One region of the Exiguobacterium sp. s46 genome, then DNA from elsewhere that is predicted to be linked to it. Evidence: riboswitches for the same ligand, from Rfam matches in the RefSeq annotation. Region 1 holds a riboswitch; each other region holds the start of a gene.
The links. A riboswitch is a leader RNA that binds a small molecule or an ion and turns the genes downstream of it on or off. The one in region 1 is predicted to bind thiamine pyrophosphate.
Positions count from the first base shown of each region.

Region 2: it holds a riboswitch for thiamine pyrophosphate, as region 1 does, so the genes downstream of both, thiD (bifunctional hydroxymethylpyrimidine kinase/phosphomethylpyrimidine kinase) here and tenA (thiaminase II) in region 1, are expected to answer to the same signal.
Region 3: it holds a riboswitch for thiamine pyrophosphate, as region 1 does, so the genes downstream of both, thiT (energy-coupled thiamine transporter ThiT) here and tenA (thiaminase II) in region 1, are expected to answer to the same signal.
Region 4: it holds a riboswitch for thiamine pyrophosphate, as region 1 does, so the genes downstream of both, KNQ08_RS02660 (thiamine phosphate synthase) here and tenA (thiaminase II) in region 1, are expected to answer to the same signal.

Region 1 covers NZ_JACSMY010000001.1:277,932-282,895, forward strand. Annotated here, with positions in the region: gene abc-f (ribosomal protection-like ABC-F family protein) at 1-1,333, opposite strand, end outside; gene KNQ08_RS01435 (DUF1002 domain-containing protein) at 1,610-2,491, opposite strand; TPP riboswitch at 2,685-2,791, shown strand; gene tenA (thiaminase II) at 2,866-3,561, shown strand; gene KNQ08_RS01445 (hypothetical protein) at 3,613-3,909, shown strand; gene KNQ08_RS01450 (glycoside hydrolase family 3 protein) at 3,940-4,964, opposite strand, start outside.
Region 2 covers NZ_JACSMY010000004.1:100,619-105,582, forward strand. Annotated here, with positions in the region: gene KNQ08_RS15045 (murein hydrolase activator EnvC family protein) at 1-1,168, shown strand, start outside; gene KNQ08_RS15050 (murein hydrolase activator EnvC family protein) at 1,371-2,648, shown strand; TPP riboswitch at 2,712-2,822, shown strand; gene thiD (bifunctional hydroxymethylpyrimidine kinase/phosphomethylpyrimidine kinase) at 2,938-3,741, shown strand; gene thiM (hydroxyethylthiazole kinase) at 3,722-4,489, shown strand; gene thiE (thiamine phosphate synthase) at 4,479-4,964, shown strand, end outside.
Region 3 covers NZ_JACSMY010000001.1:1,345,046-1,350,009, reverse strand. Annotated here, with positions in the region: gene rsgA (ribosome small subunit-dependent GTPase A) at 1-768, shown strand, start outside; gene rpe (ribulose-phosphate 3-epimerase) at 771-1,427, shown strand; TPP riboswitch at 1,450-1,559, shown strand; gene thiT (energy-coupled thiamine transporter ThiT) at 1,621-2,181, shown strand; gene KNQ08_RS07175 (thiamine diphosphokinase) at 2,183-2,785, shown strand; gene KNQ08_RS07170 (amino acid permease) at 2,840-4,243, opposite strand; gene rpmB (50S ribosomal protein L28) at 4,384-4,572, opposite strand; gene KNQ08_RS07160 (Asp23/Gls24 family envelope stress response protein) at 4,856-4,964, shown strand, end outside.
Region 4 covers NZ_JACSMY010000001.1:518,760-523,723, reverse strand. Annotated here, with positions in the region: gene KNQ08_RS02675 (thiazole synthase) at 1-724, opposite strand, end outside; gene thiS (sulfur carrier protein ThiS) at 727-927, opposite strand; gene KNQ08_RS02665 (FAD-dependent oxidoreductase) at 924-1,868, opposite strand; gene KNQ08_RS02660 (thiamine phosphate synthase) at 1,865-2,458, opposite strand; TPP riboswitch at 2,541-2,643, opposite strand; gene nagZ (beta-N-acetylhexosaminidase) at 2,700-3,920, opposite strand; gene KNQ08_RS02650 (OsmC family protein) at 3,917-4,342, opposite strand; gene KNQ08_RS02645 (MFS transporter) at 4,533-4,964, shown strand, end outside.

The DNA of each region.
Region 1 (4,964 bases):
TGGACCGAAAGACAGTTGGTCCAAAGAACAGGAACCGGGCTAGGATATGGCGGGCTTCCGCTTCTGGAACGGCAATCCGGTCTCTAAACCAGTCGATTAACCGCGCGTCCTCCTCGAAATGGGCATGCTGGGACAAGTAACCGATCCGATTCGATGGTCCACGCGTGAGTGTGCCTGCGTCTGGTGATAATTCGTCAAGCAGCAGTGAGAGCAACGTCGATTTCCCGCTCCCATTCGTTCCGACGATCGCGATCCGATCCTGTGCCATGATCTCGAACGAGACTTCATCAAAAATGTGACGGGTTCCGTAAGCAAACGAGAGTTCTTCAGCGCGAAAGACGACTTGGCTCGAGTGATCAGTGGAAGAGAAGGAGACATCAGCGGTTTTGGCTTCGAGTTGTGGTCGTTTAATCCGTTCGATCCGCTCGAGTGCTCGTTCCATTGATTTTGCTTTACGGAATAATTTCTCACTCGGTGGAGACGCTTCGTTTGCCCATTGCCGGAGTCGACGAATCGCTTCCTTCATTTTCTTTATTTTTTTCTGTTGCTCTTGGTAGGCGTGGAACTGTTCCATCAAGCGACGTTCTCGTTCGACGACGAACGCGCTGTAATTCCCTATATAGGTTGTCAGTTCACCGTCCTCGAGTTCAACGATCGAGGTGACGACGGCGTCTAAGAAGACCCGGTCGTGAGAGACGAGCAGGATGGTTCCTGTGTAGTCCCGTAAGAACTGCTCTAGCCATTCCACGGCAGCTAAATCAAGATGGTTCGTCGGTTCGTCAAGAATGAGCAGATTTGGCTCCATGAGTAACATGCGACCGAGACAAATCTTCGTCTGTTCACCACCGCTCAACTGGTGGAAAGGACGAGTGAGTAACGGACGAAGGTGTAACCCGTTCACCATGCGCTCGATTTTCGAGTCGAGTAGATAGCCATCCTTTTGTTCGAACGCATTCGTCGCTTCCGCATATCGTGCGAGTAACGCATCCAGATTCTCTGGTGCTGTCGCCATCATTTGCTCCAACTGTTGCATCCGAGAACGGATCGCGAGGATGTCTTCAAACGCTGTCCAAAGGACGTCGAGTCCGGTCATCGTCTCACTATATACAGGAAGTTGTTCCAAATAGCCGATCGTCAAACCGCTCTTTTGATAGATGACACCACCGTCCGGTTGCTCAAGGCGAGCGAGCAAGCGGAGTAATGTCGTCTTGCCACTCCCGTTTCGTCCAATTAGACCGACACGGTCGTGTTCGTTTAAGAAGAGGGAAACATCCGTTAAGATCGTTTCGCCTCCGAATTGTTTGGTTAGGTGTTGAATGTCGCAAATCATCATAATCAATTGATCCTTTCGCGCGCATCAAAAAAAGGAGAGCGCAAATAGCACTCTCCATCACGTGTGAAAGATGCGCTTTGCTGTATTTTTCAATCATGAAGTTCTAAAAAAGGGCAGAGGGGTGCCTTAGAACGCCATTCCATGAAAAATCGCGCGCAACAGATACAATTGTTCCATCAACCAGTGTTTGCACGCGGCAAAGTCCATCTTTTCACACCACCTTTCGTTTCAGATATCTCTAGTTTACTATTTTTTTGTCAGTTACGGAAGTCTGAATTATTTGAACACGCCAGCGATTGAACTGAAGAAGTCACTGAGTCCATCGAATAATTTAGCGAAGAAACCTTTCGTTTCTTCTGATGTTGCGAACGCGTGGATGTCTTGCCCCGCATTTTTCAAACCACTCTCGATTTGTCCCCAGTTGATGTTCGCTTGCTCCATTTGATTGAATAGATTCGTCAACCGGTCCATTTGTGCGTCAGACAACTGGATATTGTTGTTTTGAATGACTTGGACGATCAGGTTTTCGATCTCGACTTTGGTTTCCGGTTTTTGATTGGCGATCTCAGCCTTGATCTCATTCATTAAGTCAGCGACTTTATCCGTGCCGACCGTTTTTCCGACGTCTGATGTGACCGATAATTCTTGCTGTGCTAAATCCTTGCGTTCGTCACTTAACTTAATTCCAGTCTCAGCGGAAGTTTGATCGTACGCTTTCATGATTCCTGTCAGTGCCGATGTCCCGGTCACCTTGTAGGGAGAAGTGATCGTGATATCGGCATCTTTGACACCCGCTGTGACGAGAGCGTTGAGATACATATCCTTTGTCACCCATGTGATGTTCTCCGTCGAGACGGAAAGTCCATCACCTTTTTCCGTCAGTTCGATCTTAGCCGACGAATACATGTTGCCACCTTTTTGCGACTGTGGAATGTTTTTCCCGAGATATTTTTCTTCGTCAGCAGAAGTGGCGATGATCGGTGTGATGCCTTCCGGTGCATTGAGACGGGAAAGCACCCATGCTTTATCCTTTGCGCCGAGCGACTCCCCGAGTGTGACGATCGTCTTATCGACGACTTGTTCGGCAGATGCGGCTGTCGGGAGTAATAGAGCAGAAGCGATAACGGCTGACGCCATGATTTTTGTTGGTGTATGCATAATGAAATCCTCCAATTGTAAGTAACAGAATGAATTATAGTATCAGGTACTAAAGTTAGTGTACGAGAACGAAAGAAGTTCGGAATCGGTCTGTAGATGGAGACGGCATCCGTCTTCTGACACTCCATAGTATAGCGAAAAGAGGACAACTTGACTTCCGTTTTCAGCATGCTATAGTGGATGGGAATCGAATAATGACCACTAGGGGAGTCGGTAGACCGACTGAGACGAACGAAGACGTTCGGACCCTTTGAACCTGATTAAGTTCGTACTTACGGAGGGAAGTGGCGTCAAGTCTTGTTCTTCTTGCGCCATGCCCGTGTGTTTCGGGGTGGTGTTTTTTCGTTTCATAACTAAACGAGGAGGATGAGATCATGACATTCACACAAGAAATCAAACAAGCGGCACAAGCGTACTGGGATAGTAGTTTTACGCACCCATTCGTACAAGGAATCGGGGAGGGGACGTTACCGCTCTCGAAATTTCGGCATTACGTCATGCAGGATGCCTATTACTTAAAACACTTTGCGAAGATTCAAGCGAAGGCAGCGTCAAAAGCAGACGACTTCGCGACGATCGCGACACTTGCCGAACATGCTACTTCGACTTACGAGGCAGAGTTGAGCTTACATCAATCATTTTTTGAGCCGCTCGGTATTACGGAAGCAAATCTTGAAGCATTTGAACCGGCACCGACAGCATATGCGTATGTCTCCCACATGCATCACGCGAGTGAAGGAACGCTCGGTGAGACGATTGCTGCTATCTTGCCATGTTACTGGTTGTATTATGAAGTCGGACAGCAATTACTGACGTGTACTCCGGAAGAAAAAATCTATCAGCAATGGATCGACACGTACAGCTCGGAATGGTTTGAAAAGGTCGTCTTTGAACAGATTGCACGGCTTGATGCACTGGCGGAACAAGCGAGCCCGACGGAACGCGAGCGGATGAAACGTCATTTCGTGACAAGTTGTTACTATGAGTTACTCTTCTGGCACATGGGGTGGACGGAAGAGACGTTCACGTCGGTCTACGAAAAGATTCCAGCACGCCCGGTATCTTCTTAAACCAGTAGATGGTAGAATTAGGAATACCATCTGGTGAAAGTAGGGATTGGAATGGAAATCGTAGTCATCGCACTCGTGATCCTCGCGGCATATGCTATGCAACGAATGCTTGGTAAAGTCAAAGTAAGATTTGTAGGACTTATCATCCCAACGTTGATTGTGTTATCCGGTATATCCGCATCGACTCGAAACTTCAAGGTAGCGTATAGCATGGGAAGCTATATTTCTGCTGTTCTTGTCATCGTCGTCTATGCACTGCTGACTTATTGGTTATACCGCGTCTACCATCGTGCGAAAGAAGAAACTGAATATCCGTATCAATCATTAAAAGACCGAGGCATCCTTTAAGGAGCTTCGGTCTTTTGGTGTATCACGTCATCATTTTTTCCAGTTTTTAAAGCCGTCACCGAATTCGAGATGCAGTTGATCGGTAAAGACACCGTTCTGAAAGACCGGCACATCAACCGGTAAAGTGCCTTGCGGTTTGAACGTTCCGAAGATCGCTCGGATACCTGCAGGCAGGTTCGGTCCCGCTGATTTTAGATTGCCTGCTTCGGAGTCTGGACCGTTTGGATCGCCTTTGAAGCCATAGACGAGGACGTGTGCCGGTGCGTCCGGTTGAACGGCGACATCGTATGGGTTACGGAGACTGAGCAGGACGGATGGTGTATCCGTTTGTTTCGCATAGCGGAAGATCGAAGCCGGAATCGCTTGTTCTGGTGCAGTAGGTAGTAGTTTAGCACTCGTGTTGACGTTGGAACCGACGATGATGTAATCTGCTGCATCGAGTTGCGCCCGTAATGTCGGGTTTTGGTCGAGCGGTAGCGTAGTAGCCGAGTAATTCGCTGTCGTCACGTGCCAGTTCCGATTCTTCGGTAGGGAAGCGATCGTTTTTTTCATGCTGTCCGTTTGATCCGCCGCAGGAGCGATCACAAGAACATTTGCGTTCTTTTTCGGTTTGAATGGTAAGGTCCGCTGATCATTTTTCACGAGTGTGACCGCGGCTTCCATCATCGCACGTTCTTTTGCTTTATGCTCGGGACTACCGACGATTTGGTTCGATTGCGCGATTTTTTCAGCTAGGGATGTCGTGTCAGTCGTACCGTTCCAAATTCCGCGTTCTGCTTTCAGTGTCAGAATCCGCTCAACCGATTGATCGATCCGTTCCTCTGAGAGGCGACCATCTTTGACTGCTGCGATCACATCCTTGAAAATCCGGTCGAGTTTTGTGACATCCTGCTCGGAACGAAGGATCGTCGGCATGAGCGCGATATCGACACCGGCGTCAAACGTCTTTAAGACGGCTTCTGATTCCGTGAAGTTGTCGGCAATCGCCTGCATGTTCAGCGCGTCCGTGATGACGATGCCATCGTAACCGAGCTTTTCGCGCAGTACGCCCGTGA
Region 2 (4,964 bases), on a different contig from region 1:
AATCGTTGAACTTGGAAAAGAAATCGAGAAATATAAAGCGAAACTAAAACGCCAAGAAAAACTACTCGGTGATCGTCTTCGTGTCATGCAAGAGAATGATGGAAACTCAATTAAATGGGAAGAAGTCATCTTTGGTGCTAAAAACGTTGGTGATCTCGTAAGCCGTGTCATGGCAGGGAAATCCATTTCAAAACAAGATGATAAAATGATCACGGATTACCAGAATACGCAAAAGCAATTAGCGGATGCGCAGCAAGAAGTAAAAGAAAAGAAAGCGCAGTTGGTAGTTGAGAAAAAAGAATTAAAACGTCAACAAGCGGATCTTGAATCACAATTAAAAGAGCGGAACAAACGCTTAAAAGAACTACGTAAGAAAAAAGAAAAGTTCGAAACACAATTGATGGATGCAAAAGAAGTCCAGCAAATTTTGATTGCTCAAGAAAAAGCGATTGCAGCTGAAAAAGCAGCGCGTGAACGTGAAGCGCGAATCGAAAAAGAACGTCAAGCTCAAGCTGCACGTGAAGCAAAAGCACGAGCAGAAGCTGAAGCAGCGCAAGCAGCAGCTCAAAAAGAAGCAGAAGAGCAAGCCGCTAAAGAAGCAGCAGCTCAGCAAGCAGCACAAGAGAAGGCAGCGCAGTCAGCAAAACCTTCTGGTTCGACGAAACAATCGGCACCAAAACCATCTACACCAGCACCAACTGCGCCAGCTCCAGCGCCGTCAGCTCCAGCGACACCTAAACCATCACCATCATCAGGCGGACTCTTCATTCATCCAACTGCTGGTGCTGTGACACAAGGGTATGGTTCTGCAGGCGGAGAAAATGGTTATACGTTCCATAACGGGATTGACTTCGGTGGTCCAGTTGGCACGCCAATCGTGGCAGCTGCAACTGGTACAGTCATTACAGCATCAGGTGGCGGACCTTACGGGAATCACATCATGATTGCTCACCAATTGAACGGGAAGACATATACGACAGTCTATGCACATATGAGTTCATTGAACGCTAGTGCAGGTCAACGCGTCAGCCAAGGTCAACAAATCGGAACACGTGGTAGCACAGGAAACTCAACAGGTCCACACTTACACTTCGAAATCCACGTTGGTGGATACAGCTACAGTGCAACAGGTCCAGCTAACTCAGTTAATCCAATGTCGATGTTTTAATCGTAAAGAATCGTTGCATATGCAACGGTTCTTTTTTTTGTCATTTTCAAAAAACAAATCGTATATTACAAAAAACCGTTTTCATTTGAAATGTAAATGAAATTTTTTTGAAACGATTACGGTGCTATAATCTATTTCAGATATGAGAGAAACTTGAATACTATAATAAAATATGAAAAAACATAAGTGAGGAAAACGATATATGCTAAAAAAACTAATTTCTACCATTGTTTTAGGAGCATTACTTATAACAGGAACGCAACCAATCGCAGCAGCGACCATTAAAGAAAAAAAGGCTGAAAATGCTGCTGAACAACGTAAACTTGAAAAAGCGATCAAAAAACAAGAAGCTAAAATCTCAAAAGAGCAACGTCAAATCAATCAAATTGACGCAGCAATCAACGAAAAGATTTTCCAAGTCTCTGAAAAAAATAAACAAATCGAACAGTTGAACGTTCGAATCGATGAGTTAAAGGCAGACATCGTCCGTTATGAAGAAATGTTGCAAAAACAGGAAGAACTACTCGGTGATCGCTTACGTGTTTTCCAAGAAAACGATGGAAACTCGATTAAATGGGAAGAAGTCATTTTTGGATCGAAGGATTTAGGTGATTTATTCAGCCGTGTCATGGCGGGAAAAAAAATCGCTGAGCAAGACGATAAAATGATTTCGGATTACATCGCAACGCAACAAAAATTAGCAGAAGCAAAACAAGCGCTCGTTGAGAAAAAAGCGGAGCAAATGCAAGAAAAGAAAGTATTGATTGAACAAAAGAAAGCGTTAAAGCTTCAAATGAAAGAACGTAGTGCTACGCTGAAGAAATTACGAAAAGGAAAGACGAAGTTTACGACAGAACTATTAGACGCAAAAGAACTTCAAGCGACTCTCGAAGCGCAAGAACGTGCAATTGCGGCAGCGAAGGCAGCCGCTAAAGCAGCGGCTGAAAAAGCAGCAGCGGAGAAAGCGGCAGCCGAAAAAGCCGCTAAAGCGAATGCTCAAGCAGCAAAACAAGCAGGTAAGAGTTCAGAATCAACTGATTCTGTTGCCCCGCCCGTTGTTTCGAGTGGAGGGAAATTCGTTCGACCATCTTCTGGTGGAGTGTCGCAAGGATTCGGACCAGCAAGCGGCGCGAACGGTTATACGTTTCACAACGGTGTTGATTTCAGTGGTTCGGTCGGGTCTCCAATCGTCGCTGCAGCAGCTGGAACGGTCATTACAGCATCAGGTGGTGGACCTTACGGTAATCATGTCATGATTTCTCACTTCCTCGATGGACAAGTGTACACGACTGTCTACGCACATATGAGTTCATTATCGGTTCGTGCAGGACAAACGGTCTCTCAAGGTCAGCAAGTCGGGACACTTGGTAGTACAGGGAATTCAACAGGACCACACTTACATTTCGAACTACATGTCGGAGGATATCAATACAGTGCCTCTTCTCCTCTAAATGCAGTCAATCCATTAGCATATCTGTAATCAAAACGGGCTTCGGCTCGTTTTTTTTTCTTCTCTATGCTACAGTTAAGGCGAAACGAATACTTGAGCAACTAGGGGAGCTGGAGGAATCCGGCTGAGAGGAAAACCAATCTGTTTTCGACCCTATTACCTGAACTGGATAATACCAGCGTAGGAAAGTTGAGCCGAACGGATACCGGAATGCGTGTATAACGCTTTCGTATAGCGTCGACTGCTTTTTTACAGCGGTCGACGCTTTTTTTGTCGGTCACGACTCCCTTACATTGCTCGATGGGAAGGTGAAAAGAACATGAAACATGTACTGACGATTGCAGGATCCGACTCCGGTGGTGGAGCTGGGATTCAAGCAGATTTAAAAACCTTTTCGGCTTTAGGGGTTTATGGAATGAGCGTCCTGACAGCCGTCACGGCGCAAAATACGTTGGGTGTTCAAGCGGTGGAAGAGTTATCCCCAGAAATCGTAGATGCCCAGTTAACGTCGATTTTTTCAGACATTCGTGTCGATGCGATCAAAATCGGGATGGTCTCGAATGCGCAGACGATTCGTGTCATTGCTAGACATCTCGGCAAACAGACAGTTCCTATCATATTAGATCCCGTCATGGTCGCTAAAGGTGGTCATGCCCTATTGCGGACGGAAGCTGAACAAGCATTGATTTCAGAACTTCTGCCGCTTGCGACACTCGTTACACCGAATTTACCGGAAGCGGAGCGGTTAACAGGACGATCAGTGACCAATCTAGAGGAAATGCAACTGGCGATGCATCAATTGGCTACACAGACAGGGGCAGTATTACTAAAAGGTGGACATCTCTCAGGAGCTGCGACGGATTTGTTGTTTGATGGGGAAGTGGAACATCGTTTCACATCGGAACGGTTAGACAATCAACATACTCATGGAACTGGTTGTACCTTATCTGCAGCGATTGCAGCACGGATGGCGCTTGGAGAAGATTTACAAGATAGTGTACGACAGGCGAAAAACTATGTCACGGAGGCAATTCGTCATGGATTTGCTCTCGGACAAGGTATTGGACCGACACATCATTTTCACTCACTTTGGAGGGATACACATGTTTACGACCATTCTTGAACACAAACCACTCATTCACCATCTGACGAACACGGTTACGATCAACGACTGCGCAAACGTCACACTCGCTGTTGGAGCATCACCTGTCATGGCGGAAGATATTCGCGAAGTAGAAGAGATGGTTAGACTCGCACAAGCCCTCGTCTTAAACATTGGTACGATCGATGCAGACATGCAAGCAGCTCAACGACTTGCAGCCCGTGAAGCGGAACGTTTGAATGTCCCGATCGTTCTTGATCCAGTTGGAGCAGGGGCAACGACATTACGTACTGCCTTTTCTAAAGAACTCATTGATCTCGGGTGTACGGTCATTAAAGGAAATGCTTCTGAAATCAAGACGTTACTTGGGGAAGATGGGCGAACTAAGGGAGTCGATGCTGCGGGAGATGCAATGATGGATCGAGAAAGTATTCGTGCATTCGCTCGCAAACACAAATCTGTCCTCGTCGTGACAGGTCCGAACGACTATATCACGGATGGAACGCGCGAAATGGAATTACATGTAGGAACACCTCGTCTAGGAGATATCACGGGTACTGGCTGTATGACGGCCTCCTTGATTGCGAGCTTCCTCGGTGCAGGATATACAGCGTTTGAGGCGGCTGTTCACGGAACATTCGTCATGGGAAAAGCAGGAGAACAAGCAGCCTCCGCGCAAGGTCTTGGTGATTTTAAACGAGAGTTGTTCAATGCCATCAGCCTCATGACGGTACAAGATCTTGTGGAGGTGACAGAACGTGTCAATTGATTACTCCATCTATGCAGTGACGGATCGTCGGTACCATCCTGGAGTCGCGATCGAGACGGTCGTTGAGGAAGCCATTTTAGGTGGTGCAACGATCGTGCAACTACGGGAAAAAACAGCACAAGGAAAGGAATTCTTTGATCAGGCAGTTCGGTTGAAAGCACTCACGGATCGGGAAGACATTCCTTTGATCATCAATGATCGGATTGATATCGCGTTACTCGTCGGAGCTGGTTTGCATATCGGACAAGAAGACATTCCTTTAACCGCAGCACGTCGCCTTTTACCAGATGCCGTGATTGGTGTGTCGGTAGCAACCGTTGCACAAGCGATTGAAGCAGAACGAGACGGAGCATCTTATTTAGGCGTGGGGTCTCTATTTGCGACGTCATCCAAAGCGGACGCTGATTCCATGTCGCATACGATGCTTCAGGCGATTCGGGAAGCTGTACGATTACCCCTAATCGGTATTGGTGGA
Region 3 (4,964 bases), 1.1 Mb from region 1:
GTCGTCGGAGACGAGGTCGTTCTTCATATCGAAAGTGAGACAGGATATATTCTCGAAGTGAAGGAGCGGGACAACTTTTTAGTACGCCCTCCAGTCGCGAATATCGACCAGGCATTGCTCGTCGTCTCGGCGGCAGAACCTGATTTTTCAGCGCACTTGCTCGACCGATTTCTCGTTTTGATCGAAGCGAAGGAAATTCAACCCGTCATCCTATTGACGAAGATGGATTTGCTGGACGATGTTAAAGGACCGGCTGTCCGAGAGGCGATTGCCGCTTACCGGAAGATTGGGTATACGGTCATCGAGACATCAAGTGAGACGTTGGCAGGTATTGAGCAAGTCCGTCCGTTACTTGCTGGAAAAACGAGCGTTCTCGCCGGACAATCCGGTGTCGGGAAAAGTTCATTGCTCAATGCACTGGAACCCTCTCTTGATTTAGAAACAAGTGCGATCTCGAAATCACTCGGACGCGGACGTCATACGACGCGCCACGTCACATTGATGCCGCTTGCCGAAGGATTGATTGCCGATACGCCAGGTTTCTCGAACCTCGATTTTCCGTATGATATGGAAATCGAGGATGTACGGTGGAGTTTCCCTGAATTCGTGGCTGTACAAGACGATTGTAAATACCGAGGTTGCTTGCATTTGAATGAACCCGGTTGTGCCGTCAAGGAAGCAGTCGAAGCTCAAGAAATCATGTCCTCTCGTTATGAGAACTATGGTATGTTTATAGACGAAATCAAGAATCGAGCCCGGAGGTATTGAAGATGATTAAAATTGCACCATCTATCTTATCAGCAGATTTTGCGAATCTCGAGCGTGATGTCAAAGCAGTCGAAGCAGCAGGCGCGGACTATATCCATTTCGATGTCATGGACGGTCAGTTCGTACCGAACATCTCGTTTGGATTACCTGTGCTTAGCAGTTTACGTCAAAAGACGGATATGATTCTCGATGTCCATTTGATGATCGACCAGCCAGAACGTTTCGTTGAAGATTTCGTCAAGGCAGGGGCAGACATCGTGACGTTCCACGTCGAAGCGACGAATCATGTCCATCGTGTCTTGCAACAAATCAAAGCAGCGGGTGCAAAGGCAGGGGTCGTCTTGAATCCCCATACGCCATTATCAACGATTGAACACGTCCTTGAGGATGTCGATATGGTATTATTGATGACGGTCAATCCGGGCTTTGGTGGACAAGCCTTCATCGAGCGTGTCATGCCGAAACTCGCAGCACTCGCGCAAATGAAAGCAGATCGTGGGCTGACATTTGAAATCGAGATTGACGGTGGCGTTAATCCGGAAACGGCAAAGCTTTGCATCGATAACGGTGCGAACGTTCTCGTCGCTGGATCGGCAATCTACAATGCACCAGATTATGCGGAAGCGATTACTAGCATTCGTCAAGGGGCTGCCGTATAATAAGAACGAGAAAACGAAATATGATGACCGCAAGGGGTGTCGCTTGAAAAGCGGCTGAGAGGAGTCTTTTAGACTTTAACCCTTCGAACCTGTTCCGTTCAAACGGACGTAGGGATGTGGCGCACGCAGGCAGTACGGCGTTCGTCGTACTGCCTTTTTGCGTCCTCTCGTACAATGAAGGAGGAAAAATAGCATGAAACGGTTACAAATGATGATGGAAATTGCCATCTTCGCCAGTCTCGGAGTCGTCTTTGATTTACTGATTCCATTCAAAATGCCACAAGGTGGCTCGATCAGCTTAGCGATGTTACCGATCTTCGTCATGGCATTTCGCCACGGTGTCGTCGGAGGTGTCGTCACGGGAGCACTTGTTGGTACGATTCAATTGATGTTTGCCCCACAAGTCTTGACGATCGTTCAACCGATGCTTGACTATACGATTGCGTATGGTGTCGTCGGATTAAGTGGTCTGTTCGCGCGTCAAGTCAGACTAGCCGCGCGCAATGGACAAAAGAAAAGCTTGATGGCGTTCGTTCTCCTTGCGACGTTATTAGGAGCAGGGCTCCGTTATATCTGTCATGTCATCAGCGGAATCGTATTTTTTGCCAAGTATGCAAAAGGTCCAGTCGTGGAGTACTCTTTCGTCTATAATGCAACGTATATGGTTCCTTCGTACATTTTATGTGGAATCGTAGCAGGAATTTTATTCACGACTGCACCACGCTTACTACGTTATTCGGCACGAGGCGTCTGAGATGCGGGCGATTCTCGTCTGTGCCGGTCCACAAGAAGAAGTGCCGGATTTACGGACGTTTTGTCAGCCGGGTGATTTTATCGTCGGTGTCGATGGTGGTGTTCAGACGATTGAATCGTTTGGGCTGACATGCGACCTGACGATTGGTGATTTTGATTCGCTTGGTTATGTACCAGAAGGGGCAATCGTTCATCCGGCCGAGAAAGATGAGACGGATCTCGAACTGGCACTTCGTACAGCATCAGAGATGAAACGGTTTGAGGATACCATCATCATCGGGGCGACAGGTGGGCGGCTCGACATGACCGTCCAAAATGTGTACCTGTTGAAGCGATATCCAGAGACCAGACTCGTGACGAAACGAGAAGAGGTGCGATACTTGGCTGAGGGAACGTATGCAGTCGAAGCAGGGAGCTATCATTATCTTTCTTTCATTCCACTCGTACCATCGACTTTAAGCTTATCCGGAGTCAAATATCCACTCGATGCACATCCCGTACCCGTCGGAGGTTCCTTGACCGTTAGTAATGAATGGCGTGCGTCAGAAGCGAAAGTAGAGCTCCACCAAGGAGAACTATTGATGATGCGGACGCTTAAGGAATAGAACAATCATATGAAAGAGGCCGTGGACAAATCCACGGCCTCTTTTTGTATGAAATTATTCTTCGAGTTGAGAAGGGGCGACACGGATGTCGCTTTGGGCGGATAGATGTTTTCCTTTGACGAAGAGATGATAACTTCCCCACATGACGAGGAAGAAAGGAACACCGATGTATAGAGCGATTCGTTGATCCGCTTGAAACGCAAGACTGACGAGGACGACGACGTTTAACGTCAGCGAAATCAGTGGTAACACCGGATAGAGTGGTGTCTTGAATTTCAGTTCGGATAAATCGTGTCCGTTTCGGACGAACTGACGACGAAACGCGAGCTGAGAAGCAGAGATGGAAATCCAGCCGACTTGAGCGCCAAGTCCGGCTAAGGACAAGAGCCAAATGAAGACGGTATCCTCTGCGAAAAACGCGGTCAGGAGCGATAACATCGCAAACATCATCGTAAAGAGTAAAGCGCGCATCGGCACACCACGTGCATTGACGTAAGATAATTTCTTTGAAATCATCCCTTCTTGCGCCATCGCCCATAACATCCGAGTCGCCGCATATAATCCGGAGTTTCCGACGGACAATAGTGCCGTCAAGACGACGATGTTCATCAAATCAGCAGCGTACGGAATACCAATCGCATCAAAGACCATGATGAACGGACTGCTGACTCCGCCAGCTGTTTCATACGGAATTAATGCACCAACGATCGTAATCGATAAGACGAAGAAGATGAACGTCCGCCAGACTGTATTGCGGATGGCTTTTGGAATCGATTTTTCGGGCGTGTCGGATTCCCCAGCCGCAACACCGATCAATTCCGTTCCTTGGAAGGCGAAGTTGACGGCAATCATCGTCGTCAAGACACCGAGAATCCCGTTTGGAAACCAACCGCTTGCCGTAAAGTTCGCGAATAACGATGTTGGGCGATCTGCTTCCATCGGTAACCAGCCGAACCAAGCAGCGCCACCTAGAATGATGAAGAACAGGATCGCGAGGACCTTCAAACTCGAGAACCAGAATTCAGCTTCACCGAATGCTTTGGCGGAGACGGCATTCAGACCGAACAGCAAGACCGTAAAGACGGTACACCAGACGACAACGGGTACGTTCGGAAACCAGCGGTCCATCAAACTGCCGGCAGCTGTAATTTCGAGTGCGACCGTCACGGCCCAGCCGAGCCAATAAATCCAACCGACGGCAAAGCCGACCCCTGGTCCGATGAAGCGGGTCGTATAGGTCTGAAATGACCCCGAGACCGGCAGATAGACCGCTAATTCTCCTAGACATAACATCGTCAGATACATGATGGTCCCACCCACGATGTAACTGAGGACCGCCCCGAGAGGTCCTGCTTGTGAAATCGTTAATCCTGACCCTAAAAATAAGCCTGTTCCGATGATTCCGCCGAGTGAAATCATGAACAGGTGTCGACTCGTCATCTCTCGTTTGAGTTGCATGATGACTTCCCCCAATTCTGACAAAATAAAGTACGTTCCTATTGTAAGCGTTTTCAATAAAAGCGACAATTAGTTTATGAGAAAAATAAATGAGGGCATAAAAAAACCGGAAGGGAAGATTCCCATCCGGTGGTTGCGCCTTATACGCGTTCGACTTTACCTGATTTAAGAGCTCGAGCTGAAACCCAAACCTTTTTCGGCTTACCGTCGACGAGGATACGTACTTTTTGTACGTTGACTCCCCAAGTACGTTTTGTTTTGTTCAATGCGTGTGAACGGTTGTTACCCGACTTTGGCGATTTCCCAGTAACGTAGCATTTACGTGCCATGCGTTCCGCCTCCTTTTATGTTGTTTTGCGTTCGTCCTAATAGACACTTTGCTATCTTAGCATGGTGTCAGGGCGGTTGCAACATAAAAAAAGTAGCTGACAAGAAAAAAACTTGACAGACAACCTCGAAATTTAAAATAATGGATGAGGATGATGGTAAAAGTTCATTTGACCGCTACTATTTTTCACTTATTCATTGTATAGTCAGTACGGCGACTTTTCAATAGTAGGTCCTTATAGTAGAATTATGAGAAGAATACAATATTCAAAGGGGGCTACTCAGGTGGCGATCGAGATGAAAACGACCTATGGAAAGATTGATGTAGATAATGATGTCGTCGCGCAACTTGCGGGCGGCGCAGCAATGGAATGTTTTGGTGTCGTTGGTATGG
Region 4 (4,964 bases), 240 kb from region 1:
ACTGTTTCTTCTCGATACGTCCCGCTTCGAATCCGAAGCGCCCTGCTTCGACAGCTAGTCGCATTGCGTGCGCCATCTTGACCGGATCTTGGGCATGGGCGACAGCGGAGTTCAATAAGACACCATCCGCTCCCAGTTCCATCGCATAGGCGACGTCGGTCGGTGAACCGATCCCGGCGTCGACGATGACCGGGACCGTCGTCTGCTCGATGATGAATCGTAGATGAAGTGGGTTGAGAATGCCTTGCCCGGAACCGATCGGTGACGCTGCCGGCATGATGGCGTGACAACCGAGTTCCTCGAGTCGTCGTGCGAGCACGACATCGTCCGACGTATACGGTAAGACGATGAAGCCTTCTTTGAGTAATTCTTCAGAAGCCCGTAACGTCTCGATCGGATCAGGTAGTAACGTCTTGTCGCAACCGATCACTTCAACCTTGACCATGTCACACATACCGGATGCCCGCGCAAGCTTCGCAAGCCGAACAGCTTCTTCCGCCGTCTTCGCACCGGCCGTGTTCGGCAGTAAATCGTACTTCGCTAAATCAAGCGACTCCAAAAAATTCGCTTGTTGTTTGTCAAAGATGTCGAGCCGACGGACGGCGAACGTCAAGATTTGTGAAGCAGACGCATCGATTGCTTCTTGCTGTACGGTAGCGTCCGTATATTTCCCTGTTCCGAGTAATAATCGTGATTCAAATGTCTTTTCTCCAATTTTCAGCATGTTTATCCTCCTCCTACGAAATGAACGATTTCAAATGTGTCATTGTCCCGAATGACCGTCTGACCATACGCCGCGCGATCGATGATTTGTCGATTCTGTTCGACGATGACGAGCTTTTCCCCTAAGCCAAGTTGCGTGAGCATGTCCTCGATCGTTTCAATCTGATCGATCGTGTGGTCATTGCCGTTAATCGTAATGTTCATCGGACTTCCTCCTTCTGAATCAACCGTAATGTATTTGCCAAGACTTCCGCTGTCGCCGGTGCGAGTAATATGCCATGCCGATGATGCCCCGTCGCTAGGAAGATCCGACGGGATGAATCGGCGACTCCGATATATGGCAAGCCAGACGCCGTTTGTGGTCGTATACCGGACCAGACTTCTTCGATGACCGCGTCACGAATCGGTGGATACAGTCGTTCTGCTGCTTGAAGCAATGACGTGACCCCTGCGACACTGACACCGATCGTCTCGTCGTGCGGCAGTTCGGTCGCACCGATCAAAATCCGACCGTCTGCTTTCGGAACGAGGTAGACGGCGTCATCAAACAGGATCGAGCGTAACGGCTGACCCGCGAGACGGACGGCGAGACATTCCCCTTTGACCCCATATGTCGCGATCGAAATGCCGGCTGTATCGAGCAAGGCTTGCGACCCGCGTCCGGCAGCGACCGTCACTGTTCGTCCGGTCCACGTTCCCGCGTTCGACTCGACCTTGATGAAGTCATCGCTCTCTTCGAAGCGTGTGACATCTACCTGTTCTTCAATCGATATGCCACGTGCGTGTAAGGCATACATCAATGCAGTCGTCAGTCGTCGTGGATCGATTTGACCGACAGCTGGAAACAGATGCTCGCGTCCTTTACGTTTTAACAAAAACGGTTGTTCCCGGTACCCACAATCGATGCCTGTCTCTCGCTCGAGACGACGTGCAAGCAGTGGATACAGACGACGACTTCGCGCGGCAAGTGCATGCAATTCTGCTCTCAGCTCGATGTCCGTCGCAAGCATCCCGGCAGCCGCTCGGCTTGTCCCTTGTCCGCATGTTCCACGTTCTAAGACGACGACGGATTCATTCTGACAGGCGAGACCGTAAGCAAGCGTCAACCCGATGACTCCGCCGCCGATGATGATGTGATCCGTCATACGCGAACCCCCTGGTAACGCTTGACGGCGGCGAGTGGATCCGATTGACCGAGAATACCCGATAAGACAGCGATTCCGGTTGCCCCGGTCGCTGCGATTTCAGGCATGCGTTCTGGTGTGATCCCGCCGATTGCAATGACTGGTTTCGTCGTGAAGGTGACGACTTGCTTCAAGGCGTCAATCCCTCGTGGTGGCATGTTCGGCTTCGACGCTGTCGAATAAATATGACCGTACAGCAGTCGGTCGGCTCCTTCCGCTTCTGCTGCTAGTGCCTCTGCTAGTGAATGAACGGATTTCCCGATGACGAGGTCCGGAAAATGACGTCGCACATCGCGGACACGCAAGGAACGGCGCGTCAACTGCACACCGATGCCGGCGACATGGGCGACATCGATCCGGTCATGAACGGTTAACTGATCAAGCGAATAACCATGCGCAAGGAGTGCGTCAATCAGATCAAGTAATTCTGCTGCTGACAAGTTCGGTTCACGTAGATGTAGCTGATCCGTATAAGGTTGAAGCGATTGAAAAGTCTTTATTTCGTCAATCGGATGGATGGATCCCGTCGAAATCAGATGTAGACGCATCATGTTCTTCCTTTCCATACGAAAAAGGACCACTCCCGATGTTGAAGGGAGTGGTCCGAAAATGCGCTGAAGCGCTAAGGATATCTAAGGTTTCGAGCCACTTCCCTCCGCTAGTACGAACTAGATCAGGTTCAAAGGGTCCGGATACTTCCGTCTCAGTCTGCTGGGAGACTCCCCTAGTGTCTTTTCGTGTTTAATTGGCTTGCCCCATTAGTCTAGCATGAGTCGCTTTGCTTCGCTAGTCCTAGTTGAGCGCTTCCACTTGCTGAATCAGTTCCGATTTCGTTGGTCGCTGTTGCTCTTGGCTGTCGGCATACGTCTGCTTCAGCTTCAGGATGCGCATTACTTTGGCATCGAGCATCTCCGGCGTCAGCGTTTTGTCTTTGACGGCTTGCATCACTTCAGCATGGACCTTTGTGTAAGCACCTGCCTCTGAAAACATCGCCATATCAGCTCCATTGACGAGCGACTGACGTGCCGCTTCTGCGAGACCATATTGTTTCGTGATCGCCCCCATGACGAGATCATCCGTGATGATGACACCGTTGAATCCGAGTTGTTGACGCAAGAGGTCAGTCAAGATCGGCTTTGAGAGCGAGGACGGATTCATATCGTCATACGCGGGATAGAGAATATGGGCGACCATCACCATCTCGGCGCCCTCTTGAATCGCTTCTTGGAACGGTAACAGCTCCGTCCGCTTCAATTCTTCCTTTGATGCCGTCACTTTCGGTAGCCCGACATGGGAATCGACACTCGTATTGCCGTGACCGGGAAAATGTTTGACGACCGGAATCGTTCCCGTCTCCTGCATCCCGTGCATCAGTGCCGTACCAAGCGTCGCGACGGTATTCGGATCAGCACTTAACGCACGGTCGCCAATGATCGGATTGTTCGGATTACTGTTGACGTCAAGGACCGGCGCGAAGTCCATGTTGAAGCCATAAAAACGTGACAAATGTCCGAGCGTACGTCCGACGTCTTCCATTTTCACTTCATCTGCTCCTTGCGCCATCCGTTGACTCGTCGGTAGACGTAATCGTTGATCCGGTACCCGGCTGACGCGTCCGCCTTCTTCATCAATCCCGACGAACGCATACGGTTTTTGGTTCGTCTCTTGAATCGCACGCGTGAACGTCAAGAGTTGCTCTTCCGACGTGATGTTTCCGCCGAGCAGTAAGACCCCACCAATCGCATGCGTCTTTAACAGTTTCCGGTCAGCTGCTGAAAGTTCCGTGCCGGCGACTCCGATGTAGAGCAGTTGATCGATCTTTTCTGACGTCGACATCGCTTCAAGTTGCTGCTTTAATCGTGCTTGTTGTCGTTCTTCTTTCGTTGGCTCAGGCTTCGGTTTCTTTTCTTCTGTCGGATGCTTCGTTTCCGGTTGTGATGGTTTCGTTGGTTCCGTCGTCTCCTGTGCACACCCTGCAAGCAACAGGCAACCGATCAGCACTACTTTCTTCACAAAGGATCCTCGCTCCGCACACCATTGATCGAATAATAGACGGAAATCTCAGCATTCAGGGATTGCGAGACCGAACAATATTTATCCTTTGATAACGAGATGGCACGACGGACCTTATCTTCCGGGAGATCACCTTCAAGCCGGTAATGAATCGAGATCGACGTAAAACGTCGCGGATGATCCTCTGCCCGTTCTCCTTCGATATCCATTTCGAAATGGGTGATCGTCAAGCGCATCTTCTCTAAAATCGAGACGATATCAATTCCAGTACAGCCGGCAACGGCATGTAGCAAGAGTTCGGTCGGTCGTGGTGCTTGGTTTTCACCACCGTTTTCGGGTGCTGCGTCCATCGCAAGATGATGCCCTGATTCCGTCTGTCCACTAAACCCCATCTGTTTGTTCCATGTCACTGTCGCTTGCATCGTTTCCACTCCTTTATAAGTAGTCTTCTTCTTTAGTATACGCAAAAAACAGCAAGCCTGGAAATTCACACGCTATTTCGAATAATGGTTCTTTTCCCGAAATCTCGCTTTGCGATACCCGACGAAATCGTTTCATGCTATCCTGTTACTCATAGTTTCGCGCGCAAGCGCTAGAATTGAGGAATCATCCATGTCACCTACTACTCGTTTAAGTCGACGCGATTGGCTCTTGATTGCTACGTTGTCGCTCCTGACATTCGTTCTCGGAACAAGCGAATTCGTCATCGTCGGGATCCTCGCTGAAATCTCCTCAGCCCTTGATATCACGATCGCAACAGCTGGTACGCTCGTCTCGGCATTTGCCATCTCCTTTGCGATTGGTACGCCGATCGTCATGTCGATGACCGGTCATCTGGAACGGCGTCGCCTGATCCTACGTCTCTTACTTGCTTGGATACTATTGAATCTTGCCAGTAGTTTTGCACCAAGTTACGAAGTATTGCTCGCAACCCGCATTCTGACAGCCATCCTGACTGGTGTCTTGATCTCACTCGCAATGGTCGTCGCAAGTGACGGTGTACCTGTCGCGAAGCGCGGTGTTGCCGTCTCGTTCATTTTCGGT